One region of the Metasolibacillus sp. FSL K6-0083 genome, then DNA from elsewhere that is predicted to be linked to it. Evidence: riboswitches for the same ligand, from Rfam matches in the RefSeq annotation. Region 1 holds a riboswitch; each other region holds the start of a gene.
The links. A riboswitch is a leader RNA that binds a small molecule or an ion and turns the genes downstream of it on or off. The one in region 1 is predicted to bind S-adenosylmethionine.
Positions count from the first base shown of each region.

Region 2: linked by a shared signal. The riboswitch ahead of MHB51_RS16695 (cyclase family protein) and the one ahead of metA (homoserine O-succinyltransferase) in region 1 are both predicted to bind S-adenosylmethionine.
Region 3: linked by a shared signal. The riboswitch ahead of metK (methionine adenosyltransferase) and the one ahead of metA (homoserine O-succinyltransferase) in region 1 are both predicted to bind S-adenosylmethionine.
Region 4: linked by a shared signal. The riboswitch ahead of MHB51_RS14670 (bifunctional homocysteine S-methyltransferase/methylenetetrahydrofolate reductase) and the one ahead of metA (homoserine O-succinyltransferase) in region 1 are both predicted to bind S-adenosylmethionine.

Region 1 covers NZ_CP152046.1:624,947-630,050, forward strand. The annotation lists gene plsY (glycerol-3-phosphate 1-O-acyltransferase PlsY) at 1-341, shown strand, start outside; gene MHB51_RS02840 (hypothetical protein) at 559-852, shown strand; gene metA (homoserine O-succinyltransferase) at 983-1,921, opposite strand; SAM riboswitch class I at 2,057-2,164, opposite strand; gene MHB51_RS02850 (LLM class flavin-dependent oxidoreductase) at 2,216-3,196, opposite strand; gene MHB51_RS02855 (nucleoside-diphosphate sugar epimerase) at 3,433-4,146, opposite strand; gene MHB51_RS02860 (AAA domain-containing protein) at 4,156-5,104, opposite strand, start outside.
Region 2 covers NZ_CP152046.1:3,565,422-3,570,525, reverse strand. The annotation lists gene MHB51_RS16705 (IclR family transcriptional regulator) at 1-453, shown strand, start outside; gene MHB51_RS16700 (helix-turn-helix transcriptional regulator) at 1,148-1,504, shown strand; gene MHB51_RS16695 (cyclase family protein) at 1,791-2,528, opposite strand; SAM riboswitch class I at 2,604-2,707, opposite strand; gene MHB51_RS16690 (response regulator transcription factor) at 3,066-3,749, opposite strand; gene MHB51_RS16685 (TlpA disulfide reductase family protein) at 3,764-4,333, opposite strand; gene MHB51_RS16680 (cytochrome c biogenesis protein CcdA) at 4,350-5,104, opposite strand, start outside.
Region 3 covers NZ_CP152046.1:29,475-34,578, forward strand. The annotation lists gene pckA (phosphoenolpyruvate carboxykinase (ATP)) at 28-1,614, opposite strand; SAM riboswitch class I at 1,830-1,947, shown strand; gene metK (methionine adenosyltransferase) at 2,415-3,620, shown strand; gene MHB51_RS00160 (gamma carbonic anhydrase family protein) at 3,881-4,399, opposite strand; gene MHB51_RS00165 (alpha/beta hydrolase) at 4,635-5,104, shown strand, end outside.
Region 4 covers NZ_CP152046.1:3,115,686-3,120,789, forward strand. The annotation lists gene MHB51_RS14655 (globin-coupled sensor protein) at 1-195, shown strand, start outside; gene MHB51_RS14660 (hypothetical protein) at 280-420, shown strand; gene hemG (protoporphyrinogen oxidase) at 486-1,883, shown strand; SAM riboswitch class I at 1,983-2,083, shown strand; gene MHB51_RS14670 (bifunctional homocysteine S-methyltransferase/methylenetetrahydrofolate reductase) at 2,224-4,068, shown strand; gene metH (methionine synthase) at 4,061-5,104, shown strand, end outside.

The sequences.
Region 1 (5,104 bases):
TTGCTGCTGTACTAGGTCATATCTTCCCTATTTTTGCGCGTTTCCGTGGTGGCAAAGCCGTAGCAACTTCTGCAGGTGTTGTGCTAGGCTATGCATGGCCATTATTTTTACTACTTTTTGTCGTATTTTTCATTACGCTAAAGCTTACAAAAATGGTCAGCCTCACATCTATGATTGTTGCACTCATCGCCCTTATTTATAGCATAGTTTACCTAGTATTAACAGGTGATTTTGCCTTATTTATTTTAATTGCCATTTTATTTACGTTTATCGTTTATCGTCACAGAGAAAATATTAAACGGATTAAGGCAGGTACAGAGCCGAAAGTGAAATGGATTTAAACTACAATAGAGTTGTCTGAAAGCGGAATAACATGTTGCTTTCAGACAATTTTTGTTTTTAAAACGAACGAGTAAAATATTGTGCTAAAGATGCCTTAGTCCACTTCTCATGCATGTAATTAATCTTCGCTTGCAATGACTCTCAAAGCAATTTCCTGTTACTACCCTGTGAAATCCGCTAAAATATAAGTATAAATGTATGTCGGAGGCTATTGTCATGAAAATAGTATTAACAGATGCAGCGATTAATTGGTTTCAAAAAGAAATGGAAGTACAACAAGGAGATTATGTACGATTTTATGCAAGATACGGTGGTTCTTCCCCTTTTCATGAAGGCTTTTCACTCGGTATGAACCGCGAATTCCCTCATGAAATTGGCGTAGACACAGTTGTTGAAGGTGTTCATTATTATATCGAACGCAATGATGAATGGTTTTTCAATGAGCATGATTTATATGTAAGTGTGGATGAACAGCTCGATGAATTAGCTTATGAGTATAAAAAAGCCTAAATCAAGATAAATAGCGATGGAATCTGTCTGAAAATTCATTTTGAGACAGCTCCATCGCTTTGTTGATTACATTATGTGCAAGAATATAAATGCTAAATTAAATTACGTCCTCTAGCATTCAACTAGCTTGTTAAATATGATATTCGATTTCTTCCTCAACAAAATCCCATTTATATGGTGTTTCTTGGTATACGTAATAGTTCAGCCAATTGTAGAACAATAAATGTGAATGTGCACGCCACGTGTTTTTCGGCGCTTTAGCAGGGTCATCATTTGGGAAGTAATTAATCGGTACTTCTACATTATCTCCCTTTGCCACATCTCGCTCATACTCATCTGCAAGCGTTGTCGCGTCATATTCTAAATGGCCTGTAATCATAATTTGCTTGTTGTCTTTAGACTGTACAATGAAGACACCAGCATCATCTGAATAGCTAAGTAAGCGTAAATCTGGATGCGCGCGAACTTCCTCTATCGATACCGATGTATGTCTTGAATGTGGTGCTACGTATTCGTCACTAAAGCCACGCACTAAATCGACAGTTAAATCTGTAATGACGTGCGAATAGACACCAGAGCATTTTTTTGGTAACTCGAATTTTCCAATGCCATAATGATGGTAGAGGGCAGCCTGAGCGCCCCAACATATATTCATAATCGATGTGACGTTTAATTTTGCCCATTCCATAATATCCGTTATTTCTTTCCAATAAATAACGTCCTCAAACTCCATTCGTTCAATTGGTGCGCCTGTAATTATCATCCCATCAAATCGGCGGTGTTTGATTTCGTTAAATGTCGTATAAAACGATTGCAAATGCGATTTTGAAACATTTTTTGACTCATATGTCGCTGTATTTAAAAATGTCACATTCACTTGTAATGGTGTATTTCCTAACAAACGTAATAATTGCAACTCCGTTTTCTCTTTTTCTGGCATTAGGTTACAAACTAAAATATTTAACGGACGGATTTGCTGTGTTCTCGCACGGTCCTCCTCCATTACGAAAATTTTCTCTTGTCTTAATAGCTCGCCTGCTGGCAATTGCTTCGGAATATTAATTGGCACTTCGCTTCCCCCATTTCTTGAATTAACAAATCAATTATCTTTTGAAGCATGGTTGAATCAGCTAGAGAAGGCAATGCAAAAACCCTCTCATTCCAGTAAAGAGAATGAGAGGGTTTTCGTAATCAAATCCGTTCACTCTTATCTCTCGGGGACAATCCCCGCTGGAATTAGCACCTTTCTAATAAATATTAGAGGTTGCTGAAGCGTCAACGGGCCATATCCCTCGGCTTCTCTTGATAAGATTTATTAATTTTCATATATTGTAGCATGTGTGTTGCGGTTTGACAATAGGGTTTAAAAAAGCTCCTTCAACAATGTAAATGACTTTGTCCGAGCCTCTTCATCATAAATAGAAGCAGTTACCATTAATTCATCTATTTTTGTGTCTGCAACGAATTTTTCTAATTGTGCTTTGACTGATTGCTGGTCACCAACGAACATATATTGACGTTGCTGCATAATTGCCTGCTTTTCAAATGGTGTCCATATTTCATCCATATTGTCTACAGGTGGCTGAAGTAAATCATGTGTGCGACGAATAATGCTTAAGAAAAGCTGATAGTAAGTTGTTGCCAATTTTTGAGCTTCTTCATCAGTATCGGCAATCATCACATTGACACAGGCTAGCATTTTCGGCTTCTGTAAATGCTCAGAAGGCTGGAATTGTGTACGATAAATATCAATTGCCTGCATTAAATAGTCAGGGGCAAAATGACTTGCAAAGGCATATGGCATACCACGGCGAGCAGCTAGTTCTGCACTAAATAAACTTGAGCCTAACACCCACATTGGCACATTTGCACCAAATCCAGGATAAGCCTTAATGTAATCTGATTCCTGTGCTTTTGCTAAAAAGCGCTCTAGCTCCTCAATATTATCTTCAAAGTCCTCAGCATCACGGCGGCGTAGTGCCCTTGCTGTAAAATGGTCTGTACCGGGTGCACGACCTAAGCCTAAATCGATTCGACCTGGGAACATTGCATCAAGTGTTCCAAATTGCTCGGCAATAATTAATGGTGCATGGTTAGGTAGCATAATTCCACCGGAACCGATTCGAATTTCCTTTGTTGCACTAGCTAAATAACTCATGACAACAGAAGTGGCTGAGCTTGCGATGGAACGGCTATTATGATGCTCAGCCACCCAAAAACGTTTATAGCCTAACTGCTCGGCTAAAATAGCTAAACGACGAGAGCGTTCAAATGCCTGTGTTGTAGTTTGACCTTCACTCACAGACACTAAATCTAACACAGAGATTGGTATATTTTTCAACATGATTATCACCTCACTAGTTACTATAACGAAAGTGGAAAAAAGATGCTTGCAATATGCTTTTCATTTAATTTCTTTCAATTATCATGACGAAACTTCGTAAAAGCATGCAAAATACGCTCTTTTTGCTTCGTTACATTAATAGCACCAGATGTAGCTCATGCTCTAAAGGGCATCTAATAAGCCGATGGTATGGATTGGGCGAAATGTCCCAGCCTCTAGTATTGAGCTTGTATTTGTCATGCTTGCTCCCGCTCCTTTATCACCTGCTCTAAATGTGCATCCCAAGCGTTGGTCAATGTATTAAAGACACGTATATCAAAACTATCTTTGCTTGTATTATGTAATACAAATTGCAAGCATGGTACATCATGGATTTGTAGCTCATCGACGCTATTTATTGAGGTAATAAATGTTGGCTCTGCGTGGTCATTAGTCGCGCCATTTTGCAATGCATCCACAATTTGTTGCTCATTCCACATCACGGATAGTTGCTCTATATATTGTAGCTCGTCAGGAAATTCATCGAATTCCTCTAGTTCACCTTGTAAAAAGCTTGCGTGCAAAGGACTATAAAATAATTCCTGCTCCATTTCCTCAAGCTGTTCCTCAAAAATACCTGCAGCCAGCTGTGCCTCCCCTTTTTCAGTTAATTGAATCGCTTCCTCCATTGTTAGCAGTCCTGTTTTCTTCATTTTTTGCAGTAAATCCTCAATAAATAATGATTCGACCAGCAGGACATCTGCCACCGTTTCGGCATCTTGAAAACGCCCTGTTTGAAAGGCACGCAACATCATTTTCATTAAAATATCCATCGGTATGCGACGAATTGGTGTGTATTTCGTTAAGAGCGTATGAATCGGTATTGAAAAATGCTTCGTGCTAACAATTTCCACTGAACTAGGAAGCGGCAGTTGCTGTTTTATTTGTCTTTCAAGCTGTTGTAATTCCATAATTCACTCCTATGTGCGGTAGCCGTCCTGTGCTTTCACTACATCCAGCACATGCTGATACATACGGCGCGTTTCCTGTTTTTTCGGACGCTGCGTAAACATTTCCGTGCTGCCAACCATAATTAATAATTCACGGGCACGTGATAGTGCGACATTTAAGCGGCGATAATCCTGTGCAAAGCCAATGCTACCATGCCCGTCATTGTTTCGCACCATGCTGACAATAATGACATCCATCTCCATTCCTTGAAACTTATCGACTGAGCCTTTGCGAATATGCAAATGTGGGAATTGATATTGTGTCATATCATTAATACGCTTCACTTGCTCCGCATAAAAGCTAATAACACCAACTGATTTTTGCGCATCCTGTGCTATCAAGCCCTGTTCCTTTGCTTGCGCTGTTGCATCATTTAGCGATATAAGGAGCTCCTTCACCTTATCTAATTCAGCCCGATTAAATAAGCTAGCCCCCTCTTTCATCCGTTCTTCAAAACAGCTTGTTGTATGAGGGATATCGAGCCATAATAAATGATGCTGACGATTGAATAATGGCGTTTCCAAAAGATGATCGCGTGCTGCGTCAGAATCAATTAAACCGCATTGCAAGGTATCTTGCTCGTTTTGATAAAACGGCACAATCGTTTCCATAATATTGGTATGCATTCGATATTGGATTGCTAGCATTGTTTTATTCGACTGGGGCAGATTTTTGTATAAGCGCTCAAACAATGATTCCTCAAGTAGCTTTTCAAGCTCTCGCTTTTCCTCAAATGTGTCGCTATTTTTGATTACCTGCTCTAGCGTCTCTTCAAATGTTTCATCCCCAATTAGTGGTGGAAGCTGATGATGGTCACCAACTAAAATAATTTTCTTGCCTTTTAACATCGGTAGCAGTAGCTCTGGTGGTGTAGCCTTCGATACTTCATCAATAATCACAACATCAAATATTGGATAA
Region 2 (5,104 bases), 880 kb from region 1:
TTGTTAGGTGTTCCTAAGTCATCACAAATACTGACGGTTGAACAAATTAATCCATCCCATAGTATTCGTATTGCAGATTATGTAAATGAAATGTCACCACTACACTCTTCTTCTAATGGAAAGTTATTTTTAAGCAGTTGGTCAGAAGAAGAATTAAATATTTACTTAGAAAAACCATTAAAACAAGTGACACCCTTTACAATGACAGACCCACAGGAGCTCAAAAAAGAGCTGCAAATCATTCGTGAACGCGGCTTCGGAACAACCTTTGGCGAACTCGATGAAAATGAAAATGGCATCTCCACGCCCATTCTCGACTCTGAAGGCAATATGATTGCCTTTCTTTCAATCGCTGGACCAGGCTTCCGTTTTACTCGAGACAAAGTTATGTCTGCCGGTGTTCGTGCCGTCCACGAAGCAAATGAAATTTCAAAAAGTCTTAATCTCCCATAGTTATAGAAAGGTGTCTGAAAAACATGCGAACGCACTGCTTTTCAGACACTTTTTGTTTTTATGGAAAGAGCTAACGTTTAGAAAATCATATGCCGTTATAAAAGATTGCAAACATGGATTTTCAAGCCATTTCTTGCTATTATCAATTACGCCTCTCTCCCAGATTATTTCAAGGAAGTTGAATTAAAACCATCACGACATGCACTAGCGGCTAACTGACCTGCATCATGCAAAGCTCCCTTCAAAATCTGTAACATCCACTGGCGCTTAGACCTACACGATGTTAGACACTTAGTTCTTGTTACGGGACGTACTTAGCTCCTCATTATCAGCAGGTGTTTGAACAGCCACTGAAACAAGTCTAATGCTTGCATTCATCTTGTCACTTATAGAAGTGGGAGATTTCTGTAGCTATCGGTATAAAAATAATATACTCCTGCGGTTACTCGTCGCAAATAACTTTACTAATAGCAGTTAAAATTACAAATGGAAAATGATTTTATCGTAATTTTCTCGTTTATAAGTCTTATTAATCGACTAAATAAATCTTACTTTTTGCTAAAAACTAATCATTAAAATACCCTTTCACCATAAATGAACTATTATAGTATACATAACATTATTAAGGACACTATATTAGTACATATTTTCTGGTACAAGTTCACTAATCTTAGTACTAGGAGAGGTGAACACTATGTCCAAACTGAATATTTTACTGGGAACTCAAATAAAACGCTATCGAAAACGTAAAAACCTTACTCAGGAGCAATTAGGTGAGAGGGCGGGTATAACACGACCACGTATTTCTGAAATAGAACGAGGAGTTGCTAATTTAACAATTAGCACTTTAGAAAATATACTTAATGCTTTAGAAATTGACTTACACGAACTTTTCAATTTTGGGGATGTAGCGAAATCACCAGATATTGAAACAAAGGAAACGTTGATATATTATCAGCAAGAGCTATTAAAGGGGCTTTCCACTAAAGAAATCCAATACATTTACAACACAACAAAAGAATTTATAGCCACTCTAAACGAGAAAAAATAACGGCTATTTCAAGAAGAATTACTATTTTACGTGTGCATTCTTAAAAAGGAGAGGTAGCGTGGGGCTGTCCAAAAAGCCGTGCATAGCCGGCATTTTGGACAGTAGCGATGATGTTTCACAAAATGCTGATTCATATAAATAGAAAACGCCTCTTTTAAAAATGGGATGAACATGGGCCTTAGCAGTGTACTCCTTCAGTAAAAGGGAAGCGATGAAAACACTGATTTCAATGCGGTGTCAAAACAAAATGGACTTTTCGGACAACTCCTTAGCCCTCCCCCCTTATTTAAGGTAAAATTGCAAATGAGCGCACTGGGAAGCCAGATGCTTTTTCCGGCTTTGGTACGATATTAAAAATAACGGCTCCCTTTGCTGGAAGCTGATCTAAATTGGTTAATAGCTCGATTTGATACGTATCTTGCTCAAGTACAAAATATTCTCCCTCAAGCTTACCATTTCTGAGGAAATCTGCAGCAGAATCAGTATCAAATGTTTCATGTCCAACAGCACTCACTTTACGCTCTTTAAATAAAAACTGTAGTGCCTCTAAACCCCAGCCTGGAATATGATTATTCCCTTCCTTATCTTTGTTATTAAATGCTTCTTTATCCGGCCAGCGCTTACTCCAATCTGTGCGCAAGGCAACAAATGTACCTGCTTCAATTTCACCATGCTCAGCCTCGAACGCTAAAATATCCTGTACACTTAAAGTGAAATCATTATCCTCCTTCGCTTCCTTTGACATATCAATAACAACGAGTGGTAGCACAAGCTCCTTCAAATCTAACTCATCTAAGTAGCGTGTATCACACACGAAATGAATCGGTGGGTCAATATGTGTACCATATTGACCTGGGAATGAAAATTGCTGCGCAAAAAAACCTTCATCATGTGAAAACAGCGTTTCAAACTTCGCATCCTCAAACATGAAAAAATGAGGGGAATCTGGCCCGAATGTATGTGTTAAATCCACCCATTTCTTCCCCTTTAATACTTCAATTGCCTGTAGTAAATCATTTGTCATTGTACATCCCTGCTTTCTTTAAAATAAAAAAGCCCCCTTTTTACAAAGAGAGCTTCGATTCCTATTAATCGTTTACGCTCATCTTTAAGGCTATCGCCTATTGGAATTAGCACCATACTACATGTAGCTGGTTGCTGAGACGTCATCGGGCCAAATCCCTCAATCTCTCTTGATAAGCTATGAAATTATTTTTTATTGTAGCATATCCCTTCTTATCCTACAAGTTTTATATGAATTAATTTTTTAATTTATTCCTCTTACTCTTATGGTGCTTTTTAGATAAAGGATAAATTATCGCTCCTACAATAATTGGACAAATTCCCCTTTATGCCTTTCCATATGCTAAATTCGGCATATTTTATATAAAATACTCCTATTATCTCTCGAGATAATCATTCCTTTGTACCCTATATATTACTACTATGTAAAAACAAATATTTCCATTGCTTGAACCTATCTAGAATAAAAGCAGTGATTATGAAACTATTCGCTAAAGTTAAGCGCCATAAAAACTTCTTTGGCAAAAACAACGTCAGTTTATTCCGTAACAAATTTATACCCCATTCCACGAACTGTTTGAATCCTTTTTGGCTTACTAGAATTCTCTTCAATCTTTTCGCGAAGTTTTTTTATATGTGCATCAATTGTTCTTTCCATCACCTCTTTTTCAAGATGTGGATATAAGTGCTCCAACAAGTTTTCACGCGGTATGACAATGTTTGGATTCTCCATAAAATAATACAATAATTGAAATTCGTGTTTTGTTAGGTGAATTTTTTGATTATATAAAACAACCTCCCCCTTTCTTGGTTTAATGCATAAACCACCGTATGAAATTTTTTGGCAAAATTGACCTGTCCTCCTTAATATCGCTTCTACATGAGCAAGTAATTCTTCTGGGTCAAACGGCTTTGTCATATAACCATCTGCACCTAATCGAAGCCCATGAATTTTATCAGCAGTTTGTACTTTTGCGCTTAACATAATAATAGATACTTCATTTCTTTCTTGCTCTTTAATCCACTCACATAATTGTTCTCCACTGATTTTTGGAAGCATTAAATCCAAAATAATTAAGCATGGATGCTCAGTTAGAAATACACGCTTCGCCATTTCTCCATCCGTTGCTTCCACCACTTCATATCCTTCTTTTTGTAAATAAATCTTAATTAAATTACGAATCATTTGGTCATCTTCAACTACTAAAATCTTTTGCTTCAAAATGACACCCCCAATTACTTTAACTTCCTAAACTCTTTAACCATCAAATCGTAATTCAGTGCACCTAATGCCACGTACTGAATTCTCCCGTTTGAATCAATCATATAAGATGTCGGATAGGCCTGAACCCGAAACAGTTCAGCGACTTCTCCATTTTTATCAATTAAAACTGGAGAAGTGAACCCTTTATCTTGAATGAAATTATTAACAGTTATTAAAGTATCTTCTGTATGCGTTAAATTAATAGCGAAAACGAGCACATCCTCGTCTTCAGAAAATTTTTGTATATCTGGCATCTCTGCTCGACAAGGTGGACACCAAGTAGCCCAAAAATTTAGGAATACCTTTTTCCCCTTGAATTCTGAAAGTGAAAGAGTCTCACCTTCCAGTGTTTCCAACGTAAAATCAGGCGCAATATTCCCACGTCTAATACCTACATCATTTGTCTCTGTAATTTCCATATCAGTATTAGAAGAAATAACAGGTGTATTTGTACTTACTCGACTAGAATGAGTTGATATGTATTCAACTAATGCATAACCAACCATTGCAATTAAAAATAAGCTTAATACTACTTTTTTCACTACTATATGCTCCCTCCTATCCTAAATTAGATAGCCATGTTCCATCAATTAACCTTAATAAAAAAGCGCTTAAACGAGGCATTAGCCCGAAGAATAAAAGGATGCCCATGAGAACCATCATAATCCCTCCCACTTTCATAATGATTCCCGTTTTGCCTACAATCCATTTGGATGAACCGATGAAAAATGTTAAAACAATAAACGGCACTGCAAAACCAATTACATACATAAACGTATAGAGAAGACCATGACTTGGATTTGTTGCAGCTAACAGCAAAATCGATGCGAAAATCGGACCGATGCAGGGTGTCCAGCCTGCTGCAAAACCTAATCCAACAAAGAATGTCCCTAAATAGCTCGTTGATTTTTTTGTATAGTGGAGTCTTCTTTCCTTCATGAAGGTTGGTATTGTTAACCATCCCGTAACGACTAACCCCATAAAGATTATAAATATCCCAGCAAGTCGCTGTATAAGTAACGCAATATTTCCTACGAATAACTGTTGTAACCACTGTCCTAAATAAGAAGCACTGGCACCTAAACTAATAAAAACAACGCCAATTCCAATTAAAAAAATAACAGAATGGCTTAATAGTTTTTTTCGAATGGCAGCGGTTTGTTCTGCTTGAATTTCCATCACACTAATTCCTGTAATGTAGGATAAATAGGCAGGAAATAAAGGTAATACACATGGTGATAAAAAAGAAATGGCCCCCGCCCCAAATGCTAAAAAAATTCCTATTAAAAGGACTGTATCTGTCTCTATAATCA
Region 3 (5,104 bases), 600 kb from region 1:
TTTTCAGACGTCTCTTTTACTAGTATATTAAACTAATGGACCGCCTTGTTTTGAAATATCTTCCGAAACATTCTCGAATTTTTGGAAGTTGTCATTGAAAAGACCTGCTAAATGCTTAGCTTTTGTATCATAAGCATTTTTATCAGCCCAAGCATCGCGAGGGTTTAATACTTCCGACGGTACACCTTCAATTGCTGTTGGAATGTGTAAGCCGAATACTGCATCTTGTGTTGTTTCAACATCACTTAGTTTACCTTCGATAGCAGCACGCACCATTGCGCGTGTGTAAGAGAGCTTCATACGGCTACCTACGCCATATTCGCCACCAGTCCAACCAGTGTTTACTAAAAATACTTGTGAGCCGTGCTCATCAATTTTCTTACCTAACATTTCTGCATAAACTGTTGCAGGAAGCGGTAGGAATGGAGAACCGAAGCATGTTGAGAATACTGGTTCTGGCTCTGTTACGCCACGTTCTGTACCTGCTAACTTCGATGTGAAGCCGCTTAGGAAATGATACATCGCTTGCTCCTTTGTTAATTTTGAGATTGGAGGTAATACACCAAATGCATCTGCAGTTAAGAACACGATTGTTTGTGGGTGTCCCGCTACAGAGGGCTTTGCGATATTTTCAATATACTCAATCGGGTAAGCTACGCGCGTATTTTCTGTTAACGAACCGTCGTCATAGTTGCAAATACGTGTATTTTCATCTACAATAACGTTTTCTAATACAGAGCCGAAGCGAATCGCATTATAAATTTCAGGTTCTTTTTCTTTTGAAAGGTTAATTGTTTTTGCATAGCAACCACCTTCAATATTGAAAACGCCATTGTCTGACCAGCCGTGTTCGTCATCACCGATTAATTTACGGTCGCTATCTGCTGATAAAGTCGTTTTGCCTGTACCAGATAAGCCGAAGAATAAAGCGACATCGCCCGCTTCACCAACGTTTGCTGAGCAGTGCATTGATAAAATATCTTGCTCTGGTAATAAATAATTCATAATGCTGAAAATAGATTTTTTCATTTCACCAGCGTATTCTGTACCACCGATTAAAATCACTTTCTTTTCTAATGAAACAATAATGAATGTTTCTGAATTTGTTCCATCAACAGTTGGATCTGCTTTAAAGTTTGGTGCAGAAACAATTGTAAAGTCTGTTGTATGTGTAGCAAGCTCTTCGGCAGTTGGGCGGATAAATAATTGATGGCAGAATAAATTATGCCATGCATATTCATTAATAACTTTAATACCGATTTGTGAATCTTTATCTGCACCAGCAAAACCATTAAATACGAAAAGCTCGTCGCGTTCTTTTAAATAATTAACTACCTTTACATATAGTTTTTCAAACACTTCAGAAGAAATCGGACGGTTTACTTTTCCCCAGTCAATTTTATCTTTCGTGCTTTCTTCTTCTACTGTATATTTATCTTTAGGAGAACGACCAGTATATTTGCCTGTTTCAGCACGTAATGCACCGTCAACAGTTAGAATTGCTTCTCCACGAGATGTTGCTTTTTCTACTAACTGTGGAACAGAAAGTTGAACATGAATATTTGTACCGTTTAATAAATCTTTCAGTTCGTTTGCAATTTCTACTGAATTCATCGCTTAAAACCATCCTTTTATTTATAATATTCCCAAGTTTGGTGGGAATTCATTTCTTTTAACTACAAAAAGTATAACACATTAAATGAAATAGTCTATACTAATTCGAGAGAAATTTATGAAATTTTTAGTCGGTAAATCGGAAAAAATGAATGGATGTGTATAGTATTTGACAGCGCAAAAAAAATTATGTATTATATGAAATTGAACGGATACTCTTATCCCGAGCTGGTGGAGGGTCAGGCCCTATGAAGCCCGGCAACCTGCATGACTTTTCACATCATGCGTTGGTGCCAACCTGATGCAAGGAGCTTTCTCCTTGAACGATAAGAGTGAAAGGGAACGAAAATACAATCCTTTCTCTCATGCTTATGAGTGAAAGGTTTTTTTATTGCCTAAAAAAGTTCGTCATTGAAAAACCTAGTTGATAAACTAGCTGTCTAGCACTGCGCTTGAAACGATTCGCAACGCTTACTATTATATAGATAAATGCTTAAACAGCAAGACAGCCTTAAACTTAAGACGATGATAAAACTTTTCTTTATGACTATACCTTTCAAAAACCTTATGTTAAGAGGCGGTAATGGTTTGAGTTGATTCCATATTCATGGGCAGCCATTATGAAAACGATTGATGCACAAAAGTGTAGTGAATCATTAACTGTCTGTAAAAGCCGAAGCGGCGAAGTTTGATAAAGAATGGATGAAATACTCTTCTATTATATTAAAGCATCGCCTTAAAAGCTTGACATGGGTAAGGAGTACCGTATCATATTCGCAGGAACTATAGGAGGAAACAAAATGACAAATCGTAGACTATTTACATCTGAAAGTGTTACCGAAGGACATCCAGATAAAATTTGCGACCAAATCTCAGATGCAATTTTGGACGCCATTTTAGCTGAAGATCCAAATGCTCGTGTAGCATGTGAAACAACGGTAACGACAGGACTAGTACTAGTGGCAGGAGAAATTACGACTTCTACTTATGTAGATATTAAAGGAATTGTACGTGACACTGTAGCAGAGATTGGCTATACGCGTGGTAAATATGGCTTCGATGCTGAAAACTTAGCAGTGCTTGTAGCAATTGGCGAACAATCACCTGATATTGCACAAGGCGTAGACCAAGCTCTTGAGGCACGTGAAGGCTCAATGTCAGACGAGGCGATTGAAGCAATTGGTGCAGGTGACCAAGGATTAATGTTTGGGTATGCATGTAACGAAACACCAGAGCTAATGCCGCTACCAATTAGCTTGGCGCATAAGCTAGCGCGCCGTTTAACAGAAGTGCGAAAATCAGATGAATTAAAATATTTACGTCCAGATGGAAAAACACAAGTAACGGTTGAGTACGATGAAAATAATGTACCAGTACGTGTAGATACAATTGTTATTTCAACACAGCATGATGAAGAAGTAACATTGGGGCAAATTCAAGCAGATTTAAAGCGTGTTGTAATTGCACCAGTTGTACCAGCTGAGCTATTAGATGAAGCAACAAAATATTTTATTAATCCGACAGGTCGCTTTGTTATCGGTGGACCAAAGGGCGATGCCGGTTTAACAGGTCGCAAAATCATTGTGGATACTTACGGAGGCTATGCGCGACATGGTGGTGGGGCATTCTCAGGTAAGGATGCGACAAAAGTAGACCGCTCTGCGGCTTACGCAGCGCGTTATGTGGCAAAAAATATCGTTGCTGCTGGTTTAGCAGACCGTGCAGAAGTACAGCTTGCTTATGCAATCGGTGTGGCACAGCCTGTATCAATTGCTGTAGATACATTTGGTACAGGAACAGTGCCATCTTCTCAAATTGTAGAATGGGTCCGTGAGCTCTTTGATTTACGCCCAGCAGGTATTATTAAAATGTTAGATTTACGCCGACCAATCTTTAAACAAACTGCAGCTTATGGACATTTCGGTCGTACAGATTTGAATGTACCTTGGGAGCAAACAGATAAAGCAGACGTATTAAAGGAAAAAGCAGCATTATTAGTGAAATAATAGTGAAGGGGTTGTCCGAAAGCAGGCAGACGCGCTGCTTTCAGACAGCTCTTTTTTTTATATAGATTCAGAGCGGAAGTGTAGTAACAAATCTTATTTATAGCGATAGCAAGGTGCCAGATGCAGAAGCAAATGAAGTGAGTGCTCCTGTGGTGTTGACAATGAATAGTCAACATCCTCGTCGCAAGGGAGGGTGTGCTCCTGCGGTAGTAACAATAAATTGTTACTATCCTCGTTGCAAACAAATATGTAAAGTCCCTTTACATATTTGTTTGCAATGATTTATAATATTGGCCTTTTTCTACATATTCACGAATAATGCGATCCATGTCTTCACGATCCTCTGCATTTACTTCGCGTACGACCTTTGCGGGACGCCCCATTGCGAGCATATTTGGTGGTATTTTTTTACCTGGGGGAACGAGACTGCCCGCACCAATAAACGCACCTTCTCCAATTTCAGCTCCATCAAGAATGATTGAGCCCATGCCGATTAGTGCTCGTTTGCGAATGGTACAGCCATGCAATGTCACCTGATGACCAACCGTTACTTCATCTTCAATAATTACAGGGTTATTTGGACTTTGGTGTATGCAGCTCAAATCTTGTATACTAACTCGTTTGCCAATAATTGTTGCTGCTACATCACCACGAATAACTGTATTAAACCATATTGTCGATTCCTCTCCAATTGTAACGTCGCCTGTTATCGTAGCGAAATCTGCAATAAATGCAGAGGAATCAATTTTGGGTAGTATCCCTTTATATGGGTAAATCATAATAAAAACGCTTCCTTTCTTTATACACACTATGCAACCATCGTATCAAAAGTAGAGAAAAATAGAAAATAAAATTTAAACAATGCTTAAAAAACCGATTATAATAGAAGAATCTATTGTAGCAATCGTAATAAAAGATATAATGAATCTTCAGTGTTAATATAGGATAAATGTATATAATGAGCGACAGTAGGATAACAATAAATTTAAGTTTTAGAATGTAGGAGGGATTGCAATGTGGAAATGGGAGGCTGATGGGCAGCCAAAGGCAGTTGTGGCAATTGTCCATAGTGCATATGAGCATCATCGCTGGTATGCTTGGCTCATTGAAAAGCTGCGTAGTGCAGGATTTCACGTTGTAATGGGAGATTTGCCAGGCCATGGAGAACAGGCACAGAATAGAGGCTACCATGATGAGGATTTTTTTAAATATGAGGACTATGTAAAACAGTTGGTAGAAATAGGGTTATCTGAAAACTTACCTGTATTTGTTATAGGGAATGGTTTAGGTGCAACAGTATTAATGAATGTTTTACAAAAAAAGAAATTAGAATGTGCAGGCGCCATATTTGTGTCGCCTTGGCTACAGCTCAAGCTACAGCCTGGTAAAATGTCAAATGCATTAACAAGTATTAGTGCGTTGACTTCTAGTGTCAAGCTTCAGCATGATATTACGATGCAACGGATGTCTCGAAATTATGAGGT
Region 4 (5,104 bases), 1.3 Mb from region 1:
GAGCAAAGTCTGTCAGAAACTGCGCAGAGATTTACACAAATTTTAGTAGCAATGGAAGAGCAACAGCAAAAAAATAGTCTAGTAGGACGAGAAGTCCATACTATTGGACAAGTCATCGATGATTTAGGAGCTGCATTTAATGAGGTCTCACACTCCGTCGATTCGCTAGCAACAGTTGCGAAAGAGCTTGTGTAAAAGTTAATTATTGTTAAAAGGTCGATTGGTTCCACAATTTGTGTGACGAATCGGCTTTTTTGCTTAGCTACATTGGGAAAATTTATGGGCAAATCAAGCATATTTGCAGGCAAAATCAGCAATGAATCTGGTGAATTTTATAGTTTGCGGGCGCAAATACTGGATAGTCAGGGGAATTATGGATTTCCGGCTAAACTTATCATTTTTGTCACAGAACGAATCTGAAATTTAACGTAAAAACAGCTATACTAAAAATAAGAGAAATTGACGTTTAGCAAGGAGAGACAACAATGAAAACGATTGTAGTTATTGGTGGCGGTATTACAGGGCTTTCTACAATGCATTACTTGGCACGACAGGTGCAGGAGCAAAATATCGATGCGAGGCTTGTTCTTATAGAAGGAAATCAGGAATTAGGTGGAAAAATTCGCTCTCAGCAAATCGATGAGTTCATTATGGAAACAGGTGCGGATTCAATTGTGGCACGCCATCCGGGAGTGCTTGATTTAGTACGTGAAGTGCAGTTTGAGGATGAGCTTGTTTATAATGCGACAGGAATCTCATATATTCATACAAATAATGAGTTACATGCTATTCCAGCGGGCTCTACATTTGGTATTCCGATGAGCGAGGAGTCTTTAATGGCTAGTACATTATTGACAGATGATGAAAAACAGCGCGTTTTACAAGATGCGGAGATTGCAAATGACCGTTTTACAAAGGATAGCTCTATTGGTGAGTTTTTGGAATATTTTTTAGGTGAAGGCATCGTTAAAAAGCAAATTGCGCCCGTCTTAGCAGGGGTTTATTCAGGTAATTTATATGAATTGTCAATTGCCTCGACCTTGCCTTATTTAGTAGATTATAAAAATAATTACGGTAGTATTATGGCTGGCTTTAAAGCGCATCGCGAACAATTTGAAAAAGCAGCAGATAAAAAGTTTATTTCGTTCCAACGGGGGATGTCAGCTTTTATTTATCGCATAGAAGAAAGCTTACCACAGGTGGAGTTTATGAAAGGGGTAGCAGTGACATCGGTTGCGAGGGATGACGGGCATTATAAAATTATGCTAGATACTGGACAAATGATTGCTGCGGATATAGCTGTTTTAGCAGTACCGAATGAAACAGTGAAGCAATTGTTAACAAATGAGCAGTTGACACATCATTTAAAACAATTTACAAATGGCTCTGCTCTTACACTCTATGCTGGATTTAATGTGTCAGACTCTGTTTTACCTGCGGATGGAACGGGCTTTATTGTTTCGCATAATAGCGACTTGCAATGTAATGCATCTACTTGGACGAGTCGTAAATGGGCACATACATCAGAGAACGGCAATTTACTAGTACGTTTATTTTATAAAGATAGCAATCCCCGCTATGAGGAGCTTGCAGCTATGTCAGATGAGCAACTAACGGAAATTGCTCTACAGGATATTAAGCTGAGCTTAAATATTGATGACAAGCCGAGCGTAGTAAATATTACAAAGTGGATTGATAAAATGCCACGCTATGACCTGGCACATCGAGATGCCCTAAAAGCGGTAGAGAAGGAAATGGCAGAACATTACCCAAACATGCTGCTAGCAGGCTGCTCTTATTATGGTGTAGGTATCGGCGCATGTATTCAAAACGGACGCGATACAGCAGCGAAGGTAATTGCTAGAATAAGCAAGAATAGATAGCGATATAGTAGGATATTTCGTATGTTTCGTAAAAAACACTTCTCAAATGCGATACACTACTCTATAATGAACAATAAGAATTTAATAAATATTCAAAATTTCTTATCGAGAGAAGCAGAGGGACTGGCCCAATGAAGCTTCAGCAACCAACAATGATGTCAGGTGCTAAATCCAGCAGGTGTTATACCGACAGATGAGAAGGAACGACGTGAACAAGTAGAGCCTTCTTTAAATATACATTTAGAGAAGGCTTTTTTGATTTTTGCAAATATACAAAACTATAGCCTTGAGTAGATGAAAATCTAGAATCAAGGTGCAATTAGGAAAGTGAGGATATAAAATGGGGCTACGTGAAGCATTACAAACTAGAGTATTAACGGCGGACGGTGCAATTGGTACGCTGCTTTATTCATATGGATTGGATTATTGTCATGAGGAAATGAATATTACAAGACCTGAAATTGTAGAAAAGATTCATAGTGAATATATTGCTGCTGGAGCAGATGTTATTCAAACGAATACGTACGGGGCAAACGCTATTAAATTAGCGCGTTATGGCTATGAGGACCGAGTGCAGGAATTTAATGAGGCAGCCGTGAAGCTAGCGAAGGCGGCTGTTGGTGCAGGTGAGCAATTTGTGCTTGGTACGATTGGTGGTGTGCGCGGTATTCGAAAAAGTGACGCGACATTAGAGGAGATTTTAGTGGCGGTTCAAGAGCAAGCGCAAAGTTTGTTAGCAGGTGGGGTAGATGGATTGCTGCTTGAAACGTACTATGACTTTGAGGAATTAGCAGCGACTGTTAATATGCTACGCCAATTAACTGATAAAGTGCTTATTGCCCAATTATCGATGCATGAGCCGGGTATCCTACAAAACGGAATGCGTTTGAATGATGCGTTGACACAGCTTGATGCACTTGGAGCAGATGTTGTCGGTATGAACTGTCGCTTAGGACCGTATCACTCCATTCAAGCGATGGAAACAGTGCAATTGCCAGAGCGCGCCTTTCTTTCTGCTTATCCAAATGCTTCTCTACTAGATGTAGAGGATGGGCGCGTTGTGTATGAGTCGGAGGCAGATTATTTTGCACGTGCGGCTGTAGAGTTAGTTGGTCAAGGCGTTCGATTAATTGGTGGTTGCTGTGGTACGACGCCAAAGCATGTGGAGGCAGTGAAGAAGCGTTTAGCAGGTGTCACACCTTTGACCGAAAAAGAAATAAAACCTGTTAGTATAGAGTTTGTGCGTGTGCCAGAGCCGCCTGTCGAGGAGCCTTTACATATAAAAGTAAAGCGCGAACGTTCGGTTATTGTTGAATTGGATACGCCACGTCATTTAGAAATTGATGGTTTTATTAAGGGGGCAAAGGAGCTCTATGAAGCTGGGGCAGATGTAGTGATGATGGCCGATAATTCCCTTGCTTCACCGCGTATTAGCAATATTGCGATGGCCTCTATTTTAAAATTGCAGCACGGGGTTCGTGCTTTGCCCCATTTGACATGTCGTGACCGCAATTTAATCGGGCTACAATCGCATTTGATGGGCTTAGATGCACTTGGCTTGCACGATATTTTAGCGGTGACAGGTGACCCGACAAAAGTTGGGGATTTCCCCGGGGCAACAAGCGTTTATGACGTATCATCAATGGAGCTCATTTCGTTGATTAAACAGTTAAACGAAGGAATTTCTTTCTCAGGGAAGCCATTGCGTAAACAGGCTAATTTTTCTGTCGCGGCAGCTTTTAATCCGAATGTGCGGGTGTTGGACCGTGCGGTAAGCCGTTTAGAGAAAAAAATCGAGCATGGGGCGGATTACTTTATTTCACAGCCTGTTTACACGAAGGAAAAAATTATTGAAATATACGAGGCGACAAAGCATTTAGAAGCGCCAATTTATATTGGTATTATGCCATTAACGAGCTTTAAGAGTGCGGAGTTTTTACATCATGAGGTACCGGGGATTAAATTATCTGATGAAGCGCTAGCGCGTATGGAAGCTTGCGGTGATGAAAAGGCGAGAGCAACCGCTGAAGGTGTGGCGATTGCGCAGGAATTACTTGATACAGCCTGTGAATACTTCAACGGTATTTACTTAATTACACCGTTTTTACGCTATGATATGACACTGCAATTAATGGATTATGTGAAACAAGTAGATGCACAAAAAGGAGTTAAAACAAATGTTTAATCATCCGATTGAGGAACAATTAGCAAAGCGCATTTTAATAATTGATGGCGCAATGGGCACAATGCTGCAAAATGAAAATTTAACATATGATGATTTTGGGGGCGAGGAGTTAGATGGCTGTAACGAAAATCTTGTTCTAACACGTCCGGATGTTTTGCACAAAATACACCGTGCTTATTTAGAAGCAGGGGCAGATATCATTAGTACGAATACATTTGGTGGTACGCCCCTCGTATTAAATGAATATGATTTAGGGCATAAGGCAACTGAAATTAATAAACGTGCTGTGGAAATTGCCAAAGAGGAAGCAGAAAAACTTTCTACACCTGAGTGGCCACGCTTCGTAGCAGGTGCAATCGGCCCAACGACGAAAACATTATCGGTTACAGGTGGTATTACCTTCGATGAGCTAGAAGAAAATTTTTATGTACAGGCACATGCACTTATCGAAGCAGGAGCAGATTTAATTTTATTAGAAACGAGCCAAGATATGCTCAACGTAAAGGCCGCAACAATCGGTATAAATCGCGCGTTTAAGGAACTACAAAAAGAGCTCCCGATTATGATTTCTGGAACAATTGAGCCGATGGGTACAACGCTTGCAGGACAATCAATTGAAGCTTTTTATATTTCAATTGAGCATGTGAAGCCATTATCAGTTGGTCTGAATTGCGCAACAGGGCCAGAGTTTATGACAGACCATATTCGCTCATTATCAGAGTTAAGCACAAGCTATGTAAGCTGTTATCCGAATGCAGGCTTGCCTGATGAAAATGGCTGCTATCATGAAACACCTGAATCATTATCGAAAAAGCTGCAAGGCTTTGCGGAGAAGGGCTGGTTAAATATTGTCGGTGGTTGCTGTGGTACGACACCTGCACATATCGCAGCAATTCGCGAGGCGGTAGATGGTCACCCACCACGTCAGCCTCAGCAATCTATCGGAGGACATGCTGTGTCAGGCATTGAGCCATTGCAATACGACGAGTCAATGCGTCCATTATTTATCGGCGAGCGTACAAACGTTATTGGTTCA